Regions from separate parts of the Anabaena sp. 90 genome, predicted to be linked through region 1. Evidence: riboswitches for the same ligand, from Rfam matches in the RefSeq annotation. Region 1 holds a riboswitch; the other holds the start of a gene.
The links. A riboswitch is a leader RNA that binds a small molecule or an ion and turns the genes downstream of it on or off. The one in region 1 is predicted to bind cyclic di-AMP.

Region 1 (7,524 bases):
GATCATCGCCGTCATCGTCATTTAACTAACCCCATGTTGTATTTAGGGTTTTTAGTGGGTTTAATTCCTAGCTTAATTTGGCTTTATTTTAGTTGGTTGCGTTATGGTAGCGATAGTATTGGGGCTTTATTGGGATTTGTCATAGAACTAGGTAGTCATGAACAACATAAAAATGGCATTTTCTTTTATGTGTGGAATCTAGCTTTAAAATCTTTTCCTTGGTTATTTTTTAGTTTATTAGGTTTAGCATTAGTCATACGGCGTTCAATTTCTAAATATCCATTAATATTAATCGGGTTTCCTGTTGTCTTATTTACTGAATTGAGTATATTTTCTACTCGTTTCTCTCATTATAGTCTTGGCATTTATCCATTTATTGCCTTTCTAGCTGCGGTGGGTTTAGATTGGTTAGGAAAAATTTACCAAAAAGGATTTGATGATCAATATTCATCTCACAAGATAGTTTATTTACCCAGAAATATTAGTTATGCTTGGGGAATATTAGGCGTTATTTTAGTTTTAGCTGGAACAGGTATTTTAATTTGGGGTGAAGTAGATATTCACAAATATGCAATTCTAGGAATATATTCTGGTTTTGGCAGCTTAATTGTACCATTAATCTGGATAGGTAATTTTCACTATCACCACAAGTTTTTGACTTCTCGTTATTGGCTAAGTGGATTATTAATTAGTTGTTGGTTATCTCTAGCTACAGCGGGTAATTTAGGTTTATTAGGTGATTTTAACCCGAATTTTAGAGTATTTTATCAACAAAAATCAATTAATAAAATTTTGCATAATCATCCTATTAACTTTGTCAAAGGAACAGGATTTAATGATAAAGAATCTCTGTTAATTTACTTTTATACACCCCAGCATGGTAAAAGTGTAGATTCAATTTCTCAGTTACCTATTTTTAGTTATGCTTGGATTTATCAACCAAGTTTTGTTAAGTTACCAATACCTTATCGGATTATTGGTAGTTTTAAAGATTATCAATTAATTCAGATTTTATCTGCAAATAATTCTGATAAGTGAAAATATAGAATACAGCACTTCCCGGTGTTATTAGGTACATATCTAGCGGGCAAGACTTGTACTGAGCTTGTTGATAGCGCAGCGTGGCGTTAGCCATAGTATGCCCGCACTACAAGAGTTTCATGATTCAACTTTGTACCTCATAAGAGCGGAAACCGCTGTAAATCTGATTAAATGAGGTCTATGTTAGAATATAGGAATATTCTCAACTATTGTAATTTGTACCATGAAAAAATTAATTCTCACAACTTCTTTATTTCTTAGCTGCATATCTCTGGTAAGTTGTGGTAACGCACCAAAGGATATGTTTAAAGAAGATTCGAGTAATACTGTCACACAAAGTCAAAGGGAAATTTCTTCAGTAGCACCAAGGGAACAAGAAGATAAACAAGAATCTTCTCCAGAATCAGAAACTCAAGAAGATGAAAATAATAAAGAAGAGGAGAAAACCCCTGTTCGTAAAAACCTGGATAAAAATACTAAAAGAGATGGAAGTAAAAAACCAAAATTAGGAATAGTAAAGGAGTTAGTTAATGGTGATTTAATGTGCTACGTTACCTTAGTAGATAAAAAAGGCATTGAACACAATGTTGGTGCGAGTTTTGATATTTGTGCAGACGAGAAGAAGTTTGTCAATAAAAAAGTCCGTGCTGTTTATGAAATACAATCAGTTAGTGATTGTGAAAGTGCAGAACCTTGCGGTAAAACTCGCAAAGAATCCATCATTACAAAAATGCAAGTTGTCAGTGAAGGTTCAGAGAGAAGATCCTCAAGCGATAATTCAAAAAGTGGTAATTCACAAACTTTAAGTAATGGTAAATGGACAATTACTTTGAGTAATACTGATTCTTGGAATGGGGTTAATGGTACAGGAAATGTGAATTATCAAGGATGTGATACTAATGGTAAATGTCTCAAGTTAACAGGTGGTAAAGTTTCCTGTCGAGATGGTAAATGTGTTACAGGTTGGAAAAATGGGGATTATGTCTACATTTTAGAACAACCGATAACTGAAGATGGTAATTCTACTTCTACTTTAAGAGTGAGAAAAGATAATACTGAAATTTTGAAGGCTACAGACTTGAAATTGCTGAATTGAGGGATAAAATTCAAAAATTCCATCTCTCAAACTCTGACTCTCTGAGCCTCTGCCTCTGGAGCGTGTTAGCGGAGCGGAGCCAAATAAAATCATACTTTCACTCAGCAAATCTGGGCAACCACGGGGGGTTTGCCCCTACTCTGGTGTGAAATTTTGATCCAGAAAATTAAGAGCATGATTGCGAAGTTCAAAATATTCTGTAGAGTTCCGCATGGCCACTCTATCTCTAGGATGTTCAAAAGGAACTGTTAAAATTTCTCCTATTTTTGCAGATGGTCCATTAGTCATCAAAATAATTCTGTCAGACATATAAATTGCTTCGTCAACATCATGGGTAATCATCATAACAGCTTGCCGATGATGTTCCCAAATATCTAATACTTGACGTTGCAATTTACCACGAGTTAAGGCATCTAAAGCCCCAAAAGGTTCATCCATTAATAACATTTTGGGACGAATTGCTAAAGCCCTGGCAATACCCACTCTTTGTTTCATTCCTCCAGAAATTTCATCAGGATATTTGTCTGCGGCTGCGGTTAAGTTTACCATTGCTAAATGTTCATTGACAATGCTAATTTTTTCAGCCCGATTGGCATTTTTCAAAACTTCATCTACTGCTAAACGGATATTTTCACGGACTGTTAACCAAGGTAATAATGAATAATTTTGAAATACCATCATTCTATCTGCTCCTGGTTTCCGAATCTCTTTACCATCTAAGCGAATTGAACCAGATGTAGCTTTTTCAAAACCACCAATTATTTTTAATAATGTGGATTTACCACAACCAGAATGACCAATTACAGAAATATATTCATCTTCACCAATGGTCAAATTAACATTATCTAAAACTGTGAATTCTCCTTTATCCTGGGTTGGATAAGATTTAACTAAATTCTCTACTTCCAAAAATCCGTTACGGGGTAAAATTTCTGGAGAAGTATGATCTTTTGAAATCGTATATTCCATGATTAATTCCTTTTGATATAATTAGCTATTTTTAAGACATGAAAAACTGAGAAGGAGCGTTAGCACGAATATCAAAACTATTGAGATATCCTACAGGATCACTAGGATCAAATCCTTTTTTATCTATAAATGCTTCAGGAGGTTCAACTTTATAATCATCCTGGGGACATTCAATTCCCATTTCTGCGGCTATGTCTCGATATAAATCGGTTCTCCAACCTTTTGCAGCTACTTCTTTGGCGTTTTTAGGAATTTCTTTGATTTGTCCCCACCGGGCTGCTTGAGTCATTAACCAAAGACTGCGAGAACGCCATAAAAATGTGGAATGTTCTCCTATTTCATGGGGAATACTATTAGGAAGATCATAAAAAATTGTGGTATCATCTGCTTTGATAGTTCTGTCTTTACCATCAAAACCACCATAATTATAATTGCCAATAATTCCCGGTCCAGTAAACTTAGTAATAGGAACACCCGGCTTTTTAGGTTTTGCCCCAGTGAAAGAACGTTGTGTGAGTAATTCGGCTATTTCTTGGCGATTTTCGGGTTTTCCACAATATTGACAAGCTTCGATCATTGCTTTCACCAAAGAACGGTAAGTTTTGGGATAATTGACAATAAAAGATTCCATTACTCCCAGGAGTCTATCTGGGTGTCCTTGCCAAATTTCCTTACCTTGGGCAAAGGTAAAACCGATACCTTCATTACCTGTAATTGCTCTAGTGTTCCAAGGTTCAGCAACCATGTAAGCTTCCATTGCCCCAATTCTCATGTTTGTCACCATTTGCGGTGGAGAAACAATGATTACCCGAAATTCCTTTAAAGGATCAACACCCGCAGCAGCAGAAAGATAGCGAGCAAAGTATTCATAAATGGCAGAACTGAGGACTACAGCCCAAACTTTCTTTTCCGGGGGTTGTTTGTCAAAATAGCCGCGAAAGTCCCGCCCAAAGGCTTCTAAAGCCCCATCACCGTATTTTTGCTGATATTCAAACCAAGGACGGATGCCATAGTCCCACATATCCTTACTCATGGTCATAGCGTTACCATGACGGTGAATGGTCATTGCTGCACACAAAGGAGCATGACGCGCCCCTTCAGCCCCTATTCTAGCGTTGGTAACTGCACCAGAAACGACGGGGGAAGCGTCGAGACGACCAAAAATTAAGCCGTCGCGGGAAGTAGCCCAACTGGCTTCGCGGTTGAGTGTGACATTTAAACCATATTTGCGGAAAAATCCTTTTTTCCAAGCGATCGCAAATGGCGCACAATCATTAACAGGAACATAACCCACAGTAATGTCCGATTTTTCTAAATCTTGGGATTTAACTACAGGTGTCACCGCTAAAGCTTCTTCTGTTAATCCCCTAGCAGACCTATCTCCAGAAACTGCACAGGATGATAAAAATAAACCTGCTGTAGTCGCACCTATTCCCGTAATAAAATCTCTGCGAGTTAAATGATTTTCAGTCATAATTTATCATTTGGGATTTTATGAAAATACAAATTCATCTGCGTTTATCCGCGTTCATCATCTTCTATCTGCGTTTAAATCATTAACTTCCTGAACGGTGAGTAACTAACTCTTGAAGTTTTCCCACACCGTAATCTAAAATCAACCCAGTTAAGCCAATTACAAACACGGCTAAAAATACAGAACTCAGATTTAAACGACTCCATTCGTCCCAAACAAAAAATCCTATTCCTACCCCACCAGTGAGCATTTCTACAGCCACAATTACCAGCCAAGCTATCCCCAAACTAATTCGCAAACCTGTAAAAATATAAGGCAAACTTGCAGGTAAAATAATTTTGGTAATCTGTCCCCAGCGGTTCATTCCCAAGACTTGTGCTACATCTAAATAATCTTTAGGAACATTAGAAACTCCCAACGCTGTATTAATAATAGTTGGCCACAGCGACGTAATGAAAATCACAAAAATAGCGGAAGGATCTGCTAAATTGAACAGAGATAAAGAAATGGGCAACCAAGCCAGTGGTGATACTGGTTTAAAAATCTGAATAATGGGATTAAAAGCCAGCATTGCCGGTCTGGACATTCCGATCAAAAATCCCAAGGGAATGGCGACTAATGCACCCAAACCAAATCCTAATATTACCCGCCGTAAACTTGCTAATAATAACCAACCAATGCCTAAATCACCGGGACCTCTTTCATAGAATGGATGTAAGATATAGTCCCAATTAGCAATTAAAGCTTCTGGTGGTGTGGGCATTAATTCATGATTAGCTAATGCTACTATCCACCACAATAAAATAATTCCTAAACAGCCTAATGCTGGGAATAAAAAAGTATCTTGAAAAATTACAAGTTTGGCTTTTCTCCAAACAGTTTGTCCCGCAACTGCAAAAATGGCAGCTATATTTAGTTGCAATATCATTTATTTCACCTCAGCAGAGTTAAGCTTGGATACGCAAATATTAACTAGTACCAACCTTGGACACTGATGAGATCAGAACATAATTAAAATTCTGTCTCTTCAGTCTCCTCTCAATGCCTACGAAGTTAGCTGACGGGCTAGGGTTGAGAGATCCCCTTTTTTGCTCAATTTTAGATTTGATTTGAGTTTTAAAGCTTAAATTCCTAAACTCATCAAGACAAAAATACGCCCCACAATTTGGTTCCTCCGTTCCAGCACTATTAACTGAAATGTACTGGATTAAGCTGACTTACTCAATCATGAATAATGATAGAACATTAACATTTATATTCAGTAATAACATCAGTAGTTGTCATGAATATTAATTTCCGGCGATTATAAATCGCTACTACACAAACAAAGTCCACCTGCGTGGACTTATTAAAAATCAAGACCTTTGAACCCACGTAGCTGGGTCTTGTCTATGTAGCTGCGACTTCTAGTCGCCAAATCAAGCAGAAAATCAACAATTATCAATCTAATAAACCTGATTTTTCCATTTCGCTAACGCATCTTCAGCAGCAGCTTTTTCGGCTTCTTTTTTATTCTTTCCTTTACCTTCTCCCTTTTCTTTACCTTCTACTAATACTTTAGCTCTAAATTCTGGCGCGTGAGATGGTCCCCCTATTTGTTCCGTTACATACTTAGGGGGATTTGTGATACCTTTAGCTTGTACCAATTCTTGAAACCGATTTTTGGAATCTACATTAGAACGGATTTCTACAATGTGTTTTGAGGCATCATTAAATAATATTTTAACAATCTCACGGAGTGGTTCAACATTACGATTATTATCTAAATAGTAAGCGCCAATTACAGCCTCAAATGTACTACTTAGTAAGTTAGGATTTTGAAAACCGCCATCTCTAATTGTTCCTTTTCCTAATCTCATTCTAAAGTCTAAACCTACTTCTATAGCAAATTTTGCCAGTTGTTTTTCTTCTACTAATGCGGAACGAAGACGAGTTAATTCATCTTCTCCTTTTTCAGCAAACTTTTCATAGAGATATTCACCGCTTAAAAAATTGAGAATAGCATCACCGAGAAATTCTAAGCGCTCGTTATGTTCCCCTTCTCCGGGGTTTTCGTTAACATAGGAACGATGGGTTAATGCTTGACGCAGGAGTTTTTCGTTAGAAAATATCAGAAGTTTGTGTACATCAGATAGTTTTTCTTTAATACGAGCTTCTTCCGCTTTTTCTGGAGACAACATTTTCAAAACATCTTGCTTTTGCTGTTCAATAATATCTAGTTCAGATGCGGAAATTGCTTTCATAATTCTTGTCATACTATCAAGAGCGCGATAAGTATCATCTGTGGAAAACCTTGATTGATGCGCCCATTTATTTCTCACGTCAATTAACTCACTGACTAAAGCACGTTCAGCATTACTGAGTTTTTTCTTGAAAACATTATCCCACTGCTTGATAATTAATTTTAGTAGAACTGAAACATCTTCTTGTAAAGTTTCTTCTAAATTTCGTCTAAGTGTTTGATCCTCAGATATACAAGATTTTGCAACTACTAACCAGCGATCACCATGCACTATTCGCATTTCTTTTTCTATATAGGAATATAATCCTTGAGATAGAGTAGCTAAAGCTCTATTAATTCGCTCGTGATTACTAATGGCCATTGAACTTTGCAATAAAATTATACAAATATATATAATTTTACTATTTTTAATAATATATTGTCTATATAAAAATTCGTAAAATTACCTAAGATTAATTAGGAGATTGTTTAAGTAAGTACAATACAGCCTATTTTATCTCGATCCAGTATATAATGGTGAGTAAAAACACACACAATAGTATTAAAATGTGTGCTTTATTTATGTACAAAATACTAGAAAATAAATTTCAAGTTAGATATATAGGACTAATATTTGATTTTTGAAATATACGTAGGGTGGGCATTGCCCACCGTAGGGGGATTTTGGTGGGCAATGCCCACCCTACACTACTTAAAATTTTT
Region 2 (7,524 bases), on a different replicon from region 1:
CACCACTAAGCGTCCAACGCGAAATTCCCAACATCGTTACTCGTCCGCTCATTGCTAACATGGCCATGATGATCTGACTCAATTGCCGCATAGTCGTCACTTTTATTTCTGGTAGCAGGCATTGCAGGAGTGTTAGGATATCAAACATGGGCTGTATGTGGTTTTCGAGTTTTTGTTTTGGAAGACTATAACTCTACTACATCAGCCCTCTCTCTTCATCCTCTTTTTTTGGCTACAGTATTGTTAACTGAATATATTTTTTGGAAACGAACCGCAGAGACACAGAGGACGCAGAGAAATGAGGTTTTGAGAGATTTTGCGTAAACCTTGATTAATTAGGGTAAAATTACAAAAAAGCCTTGGTGGTGAGTCTATGCGTCAATGTCTTAATCCTGACTGTCTTTTTCCTAACCCTGATAATTTTCAATATTGTCAAAAGTGCGGTAATAAGTTACTTTTGCGTGAAAGATATATACCTGAATCAATTTTAGGTCAGGGTGGTTTTGGTAGAACATTTTTAGCTATTGATGAGGATAAACCATCAAAACCTTATTGTGTAATTAAACAATTTTTACCCCAAGCACAGGGAACAGATAGTATTGAAAAAGCATCCCAGTTATTTTCACAGGAAGCACAACGTTTAGAGGCGTTAGGTAAGCATCCTCAAATACCTGAGTTAATGGCTTATTTTACATCTGATAATCGTCAATATTTAGTACAGGAATTTGTGAAAGGGGAAACTCTACAAACTGAGTTAGATAAAAATGGCGTTTTTTCTGAACAGCAAATTAGAGTATTATTAAGAGAACTGTTGCAGATATTGGAGTTTGTTCATAGTCAACAGGTAATTCACCGAGATATTAAACCAGAAAATATTATTCGCAGTAGTGACAATAAGTTATTTTTAGTAGATTTTGGGGCGGCGAAAATAGTCAAACCACAGCAACGCACGGCGACAGGGACAATTATAGGATCTGCTGAATATTGCGCTCCTGAACAGTCTATGGGTAAACCATTATTTATTAGTGATTTATATAGTTTAGGGGTAACTTGTTTGCATTTATTAACAGGAGTTAGTCCGTTTAATTTATATAGTCCAATGGAAGGGGAATGGCTATGGAGAGATTTTTTAAATGGGAATGGGGTAAGTAATAAATTAGGGAAGATTTTGGAAAAGTTAGCAAGTCCTATTGCTAAACAGCGTTATCAATCTGTGAAAGACGTGATTAATGATTTGATTTCTATTAATCAAATTTCTACTTCACAAGTATCTGTAAATGCGTCTCAATCGTATGTAATTTTACCATCTGTTGCTTTACCCAATCGGTATGAAAAATTAGAAAAATTATTAGCAGCAGGTAAATGGAAGAAAGCAGATGAAGAAACAATAAAAGTAATGTTGACAGTAGCAAACCGGGAAAAACAACGTTGGTTAAATGTGAAAAGTATTGATAATTTTCCCTGTGCAGATTTGCAAACCATTGACAGTTTGTGGGTAAAATACAGTAATGGTAAATTTGGGTTTTCTGTACAGAAACGAATTTATCAAAGTTTGGGGGCTAATGAGATAGCCTTTGGAGATAGGGTAGGATGGAGAACAAAAGGATGGTTAGGGATGGGATTTTGGAAGTATTACCACGAGCTTACTTTTGATATCACAGCACCACAAGCCCACCTTCCGGGTTGTATTTCTTTGAATATTATAAATATCGGAGATACTACTCACGTTCGCGATTCTTTTAGAGTCGGGATAGAAACAGCTAGAGTCGGGATAGAAACAGCGTTTTGGGCAGAGAAGTTCTTCTCTCGCGTTGAGATTTGTGGACTGTAAAATCTAAAGATTACAGAAAAATATTTAGTCAGAATCAGGATGTCCAGGATTTAAGGATGTACAGGATGTTACTGTTAACCTATTCAAAAATAACAGAAATTTCTCTCTGTGTCCTCTGTGCCTGGAGTGGTTCGTTATTTCCTCATTTCCATTTAATAAAAATCAGGTGGGCAAAAAGCCCACCCAAAAAACTACACCAAAGCGTTGAGGTTTTTCGCAGTTTCAAAGAAAAAAGCCACATTTTCTTCTTGTGTTTCTGGTAATACACCATGTCCGAGATTGAGGATGTGTCCCCAGTTACCAGCTTTGCGAACGGTGTCAATAACCCGCTCGCGGATAAACTCCTTAGAACCAAATAACACACCTGGATCAAGATTACCCTGTACCTTCATCTGCTTCCCTAATCTGGCTCTAGCATCTGCCATATCTACTGTCCAATCTACAGTAATAATATCAGCACCAGAGGTAGCCATTCTTTCTAAAAGTCCCGCACTACCTGTCACCAACAAAATTAATGGTGTGTCAGGATGAGTGGCTTTAACTTTCTCAAACACCATTTTTTGATAAGGTAGCGCAAAGGTATCATAATCTTGAGGGCTTAATTGTCCTGCCCAAGAATCGAACATTTGTACTACTTGAGCGCCACAATCAATTTGATAGCGGACATAATCAGCAATAGAATCTGCTAATTTTGTGAGTAGCTGATGGAGAATTGTCGGATCTGAGAAGGCCATGTTTTTGATGATGGAATAGGTTTTAGAACCCTTACCTTCCACCGCATAAGCCGCTAAAGTCCAAGGTGCGCCAACAAAGCCTAACACCGTTGATTGATTGCCTACTTCCTGCCGTAATGCTTGCAAAATCGTTCTGATAAACGGCAGTGCTGCTTCTGGTTCTAGAGGACGCAGTTGTTCAATTTGTTCTTGGGTGCGTATGGGCGAATAAATAATCGGTCCCTTCCCTTCCGCAATATCCATGTCAATCCCCATTCCTGGTAAGGGGGTGACAATATCGGAAAACAAAATTACTCCGTCGGGTTGGAAAGCTCTCCAGGGTTGGAGGGAAACTTCGATTGCTACTTCGGGAATTTCCGAGCGATCGCGGAATGAAGGATATTTGTCCCGCAAATCCCGGTATGCTTGCATATAGCGTCCCGCTTGTCGCATCATCCATACAGGGGGACGATCTACTTGTTCACCACGAGCGGCCCTAAGGAGGAGAGGAGCCGTTAAGGAAACACCCATTTAACACTTCGTCCTAAGTCACTTTTATATTTCACCATATAGCTTACCATCCTCCGATTCCCCTTGATCTGCCTATCTATACAGGTCTTAAGGTTGCTTGACTTAACTTAACAAAACGTTACGATGTTCTTTTCATATCTGGAATCTGGAATTGTAGATTTGAAAATTTTTACAACTAGGGAACTGGATTATGATTCTAACACACAAGCGTTGGTTATTATCTTATTGGTTGGGTATCTTAGCTGCTCTTTTATTCAATTCATAAATGAGATAAACATAAAATGCACAATTTTTTAAATTTCAAAAAAGAAAAATTACTGCGTCAATAACTCCCCCACCGTTCTGATGTTATTGATGATTATTGATTTCAAACAAAGATGTAAAATTATTCTTAGCGTCTTTACGCGAAATTAAATCAGCATATATCAAGTTATTAGTAAACGAAGTGCTAAAAAATGCTAATGACTCTGCAAAAATTAGCATTGTTAACAAACACTAGTAGTTTGTCAAGATAAAAATGATGGACTGTAGTGTGAGCGTCTCGCTCACGCGGGCTTTTCGGTCCGCACTACCAAAAACCCGTCAAAATAAATTTGACAGACTACTAGCTAATGATAAGCTTAACAGTAACAACCAATAAGTATGATGAACACAGTAGCAGAGGGATAAAACCAGAAGTTAATTTTTCCTAAACTTTGGTAAATAGCCATTAAACATAGTTTAACAATGAATTATGGCTAAATTCTGACTTCTAAATTTTTGCTAAGTTGAAGTAGTTTAAATCATTAAATATTAGAGAAAACAGGGTAAATCAGTAATTAAGCTGCTCACTACAAGCATATCCTCAATATTCTTAAACTTGACTTTATCTAAACCTAGTGTAATAGTATTACTATATTTTTAGTGGGTAGCCTAATCCAAATTCATGAAAGCTGAATTTGAAGCGGAGGAACCAAGTATTTGGGGCTAATCTTATGAGAGACACCTTCCAGTCTTAGCCCGTCAGCTAACTCCGTCGGCAATGGAAGGAACCTCCAAAACTTTGGCTGTAACAGCAGTTATGATTGGGGCTTCCTTAATCAATTGCGGATTTTGGATTTAAGATAAATCTAATATCTAAAATTGTTATCCCTGCTTCTCGTTGGTTAATCGTTTCAAGGGAGAGAAGTTAAAACTGTGAAAATCAAAACAATGTTGGCACGTTTGCAAAGTGCGATAGGTCGTGATGACTTAATTGAACAAATGGTGCTATTACCAGAGACTCAAAAATCATTTGCTAAAAGAGGTTCGCAGACAAAATCAGCTAACTTAATTGTCGGCTATAATGGTTCACCTCAAAGTCATACAGCCCTAGATATTGCCTGTTGGATTGCCTACCAAACGAGTTTAGCAACTAACTCGCAAGTTACAGTTCAAGCTGTTTATGTAGTAGAAGAAAACTGCAATTATCAGTATGTTGATATATTCAATGTTGCTGATAATAAAGCTCAATTAGAATGCCAATTAAGTAATATATCAAAGCCAGTCACGTTGCGATTAAATCAACCCAAAAGAACAGCAATTTTACCGCAGTTAGAAAGAGAATCGAGAACTTATCTCCAGGAAGCAGATAGAATTCTTTGGCAAGCAAAAACTTTAGCCGAAGAATGGCAGGGTTCATTTAAATCTCATTTACGGTTTGGTAACATTGTTAAAGAACTTAATCAGGTTGTAGAATTAGAAACTGCTGATATTCTATTTTTAGGCTGCAAATCTATCAATCATCCGCTGATTGAAACACTAGGTCATAATTTTCCTTGTGCAGTTTTAGGTATTCCTAATTGTATTGATGAATAATCTCGGTTTTCAATTACAGTAATTTGAAATTCCATTCTTACAGAGGAAACAAAGAACTGGCAAGAGGGTGGGGTCTAAATCTTCACCCAAAACTTGCTACTTACAGCACTTTCCGGCGCACAAATATTTGTACTGAGTTTTTTCATAATTAAAAATACTTAAAAAGCCTGTATCGTCTCCTTTTTAATTATTAATTTTTAATTCTGCCCTGCGGTACTAGCCAATTTTTAAGCGACAATAGGAACATAAGAAAATGGAGTTAATAAATAATACCTTCACCAAATTGGAAAAAGCCTTGATTCGTAACAAAAATGCCAAAGGTATTGAGGAAAATACTCCTTGTGTTAAATAATAACTAGTTAAGCACTAGTAGGTAGAGGTGGAATATGACAACCCAAAATTTGCTGATCCCTCATGCTTATACGTATCTGCTTGTGAAAATTGGTGTTTTAGTTCTAGCATTGTTGCTGTGGTTTATATTTACAGCAGCCCCTGTTATTTAATTGCATTCACCACTTAGAGATGTTTAATCAAGCGTCTCTATTTTATCGAATTTAGCGATGAATATCTTTTTGAAAATTAACAGAATTAGTCAACCAACCCCGTCGCCAAAAAAAGTATAGTAAACTGATTGCCACTAACGCCATTACTCCTAAACATAGCGGGTAGCCCCAATACCAATTTAATTCCGGCATATTGTGGGGTGATTTTTCGGTATTGAAATTCATCCCATATACCCCAGCAATAAAAGTCAAAGGAATAAAAATAGAAGAAACCACCGTCAGCAGTTTCATGATTTCATTCATTTTATTGCTAATTGCTGATAAATAAACATCCATTAAACCAGCTACTAATTCTCGATAAGTTTCCACTATATCCATCACTTGGACTGCATGATCATAACAGTCTCTTAGATAAATTCTCACATCATCACTAATTAATTCACTACCATCTCTAATTAAAGAATTAATTGCATCTCTTTGTGGCCAAATTGCACGACGTAGTTGTAATAATTCCCGCCGAATTTGATATATTTTTTGCAATGTTTGTTGACTAGGATTAACGATTACTTCCTCCTCTAAATCATCAATTCTTTCCCCATACAGTTCTAAAACTGGGAAAAATCCATCAATAATTGCGTCTAATAAAGAATAAGCCAAGTAATCACTACCTTGTCTGCGGATAATACCTTTATTCTTATTAATTCTCATTCTCACCCCATCAAAACAATCATGTTCTGGTTCTTCTTGCACTGTCAAAACATAATATTTACCTAAAACTAAACTCACTTGTTCACTATAAAAACCGCCATTATTATGATTAGGTACAACCATGTGGGCAATAATCACTAATTGCTCTTCATAATCCTCGATTTTTGGTCGTTCTACCATGTTGACAATATCTTCTAAAATTAGAGTATGTAAATCAAAAGTTTGACCTAAACGATGCAAAATATCTTTACTACCTAAACCTTGAACATCTACCCAAGAAACGGATTCTGTATCCAAATAATTAAGACATTCTTCTGGATAACTTATTTGTTTCTGAATCAGTTGAGTTTGGTTATAGTCAATCAGAAAAATAATTGGTTGTTCAGCATTTTCATCAACAATGATTGTTCCTGGTGGAGTTCCTGCTTGGTGAAAAAATTCTTTATCGCGTGACTTGTGGATAACTTTGGAAACTCGGCGAATTTTCTTAACCATAAATTTTAAGTCTCTAGATATTACTGATTTAAATCTTAACGCATATCATATAATACTTCTAATTTATCCAGATATAAAAAGCAGAAAAATATGCTTATGCAACCAAATCAGCAAACATTTTGGTTAATTGAACCTGAAGCAAAACCATTGCAGCAGATTATAGGTGGTGGTTTTATTTTACCAGATGGACAAGTAGCGATTGCTAGAATTTTACCACATTCCAGTTATGCCACCAATGCATCTCTACCATCTTTTCAACAACTGCAAAATCAACGAGGGAGAAAATTAGTATTTGGGGAAAACTCACTCAATGATTATCATCTCCAAGATTTTAAACTAGTAAGGGATCAAGATGTAACAGGTATCAGCGGCACAAAAGCCGCAAAAATGTTTAATAACAAAGTAGAAATTGCAATTGGTGATATCTGTAAACCCAGCACATTGACAGCAGCAATGGCAAATATTACCGCCATTATTTGTTGTACAGGAACTACCGCTTTTCCCTCTGCAAGATGGGAATTTAATCAAACCCCCAATATAATCGAATTGGTAATAACTGCATTTAATCCCCAATTTCTAGAAGACAAAGCGAAAAATACCCCGACTAAAGTTGATACTCAAGGTGTAATTAATCTGATCTCCGCAGCACCAAAAAACTTAAACCGCTTCGTGTTTGTTTCTTCCTGCGGAATTCTCCGTAAACATCAATTTCCTTTTAATATTTTGAATCTTTTTGGTGTACTTGATGCTAAAGAAAAAGGAGAACAAGCCATTATTAATTCGGGAATCCCTTATACTATCATTCGTCCCGGACGTTTAACCGATGGCCCTTAGAGGATGTTTGAAAAGTATCAGAATTAATCGAGATCCCCCCAACCCCCCTTACAAAGGGGGGCTAAATTCCTCA

Region 2: another riboswitch for cyclic di-AMP. It lies ahead of ANA_RS21630 (universal stress protein); the one in region 1 lies ahead of ntrB (nitrate ABC transporter permease).

What each region holds. Positions count from the first base shown of each region.
Region 1 is NC_019427.1:800,034-807,557, forward strand. Features, by position in the region: gene ANA_RS03640 (ArnT family glycosyltransferase) at 1-1,038, shown strand, start outside; gene ANA_RS03645 (hypothetical protein) at 1,265-2,137, shown strand; gene ANA_RS03650 (ABC transporter ATP-binding protein) at 2,273-3,106, opposite strand; gene ANA_RS03655 (ABC transporter substrate-binding protein) at 3,138-4,580, opposite strand; gene ntrB (nitrate ABC transporter permease) at 4,663-5,508, opposite strand; cyclic di-AMP (ydaO/yuaA leader) riboswitch at 5,608-5,804, opposite strand; gene rnc (ribonuclease III) at 6,026-6,760, opposite strand; partial or broken gene ANA_RS28090 (Swt1 family HEPN domain-containing protein) at 6,821-7,183, opposite strand.
Region 2 is NC_019439.1:621,210-628,733, forward strand. Features, by position in the region: partial or broken gene ANA_RS21615 (IS4-like element ISAsp3 family transposase) at 1-148, opposite strand, end outside; gene ANA_RS21620 (serine/threonine-protein kinase) at 374-1,831, shown strand; gene hemE (uroporphyrinogen decarboxylase) at 2,023-3,075, opposite strand; cyclic di-AMP (ydaO/yuaA leader) riboswitch at 3,996-4,109, shown strand; gene ANA_RS21630 (universal stress protein) at 4,267-4,911, shown strand; gene corA (magnesium/cobalt transporter CorA) at 5,466-6,617, opposite strand; partial or broken gene ANA_RS25435 (NAD(P)H-binding protein) at 6,993-7,448, shown strand.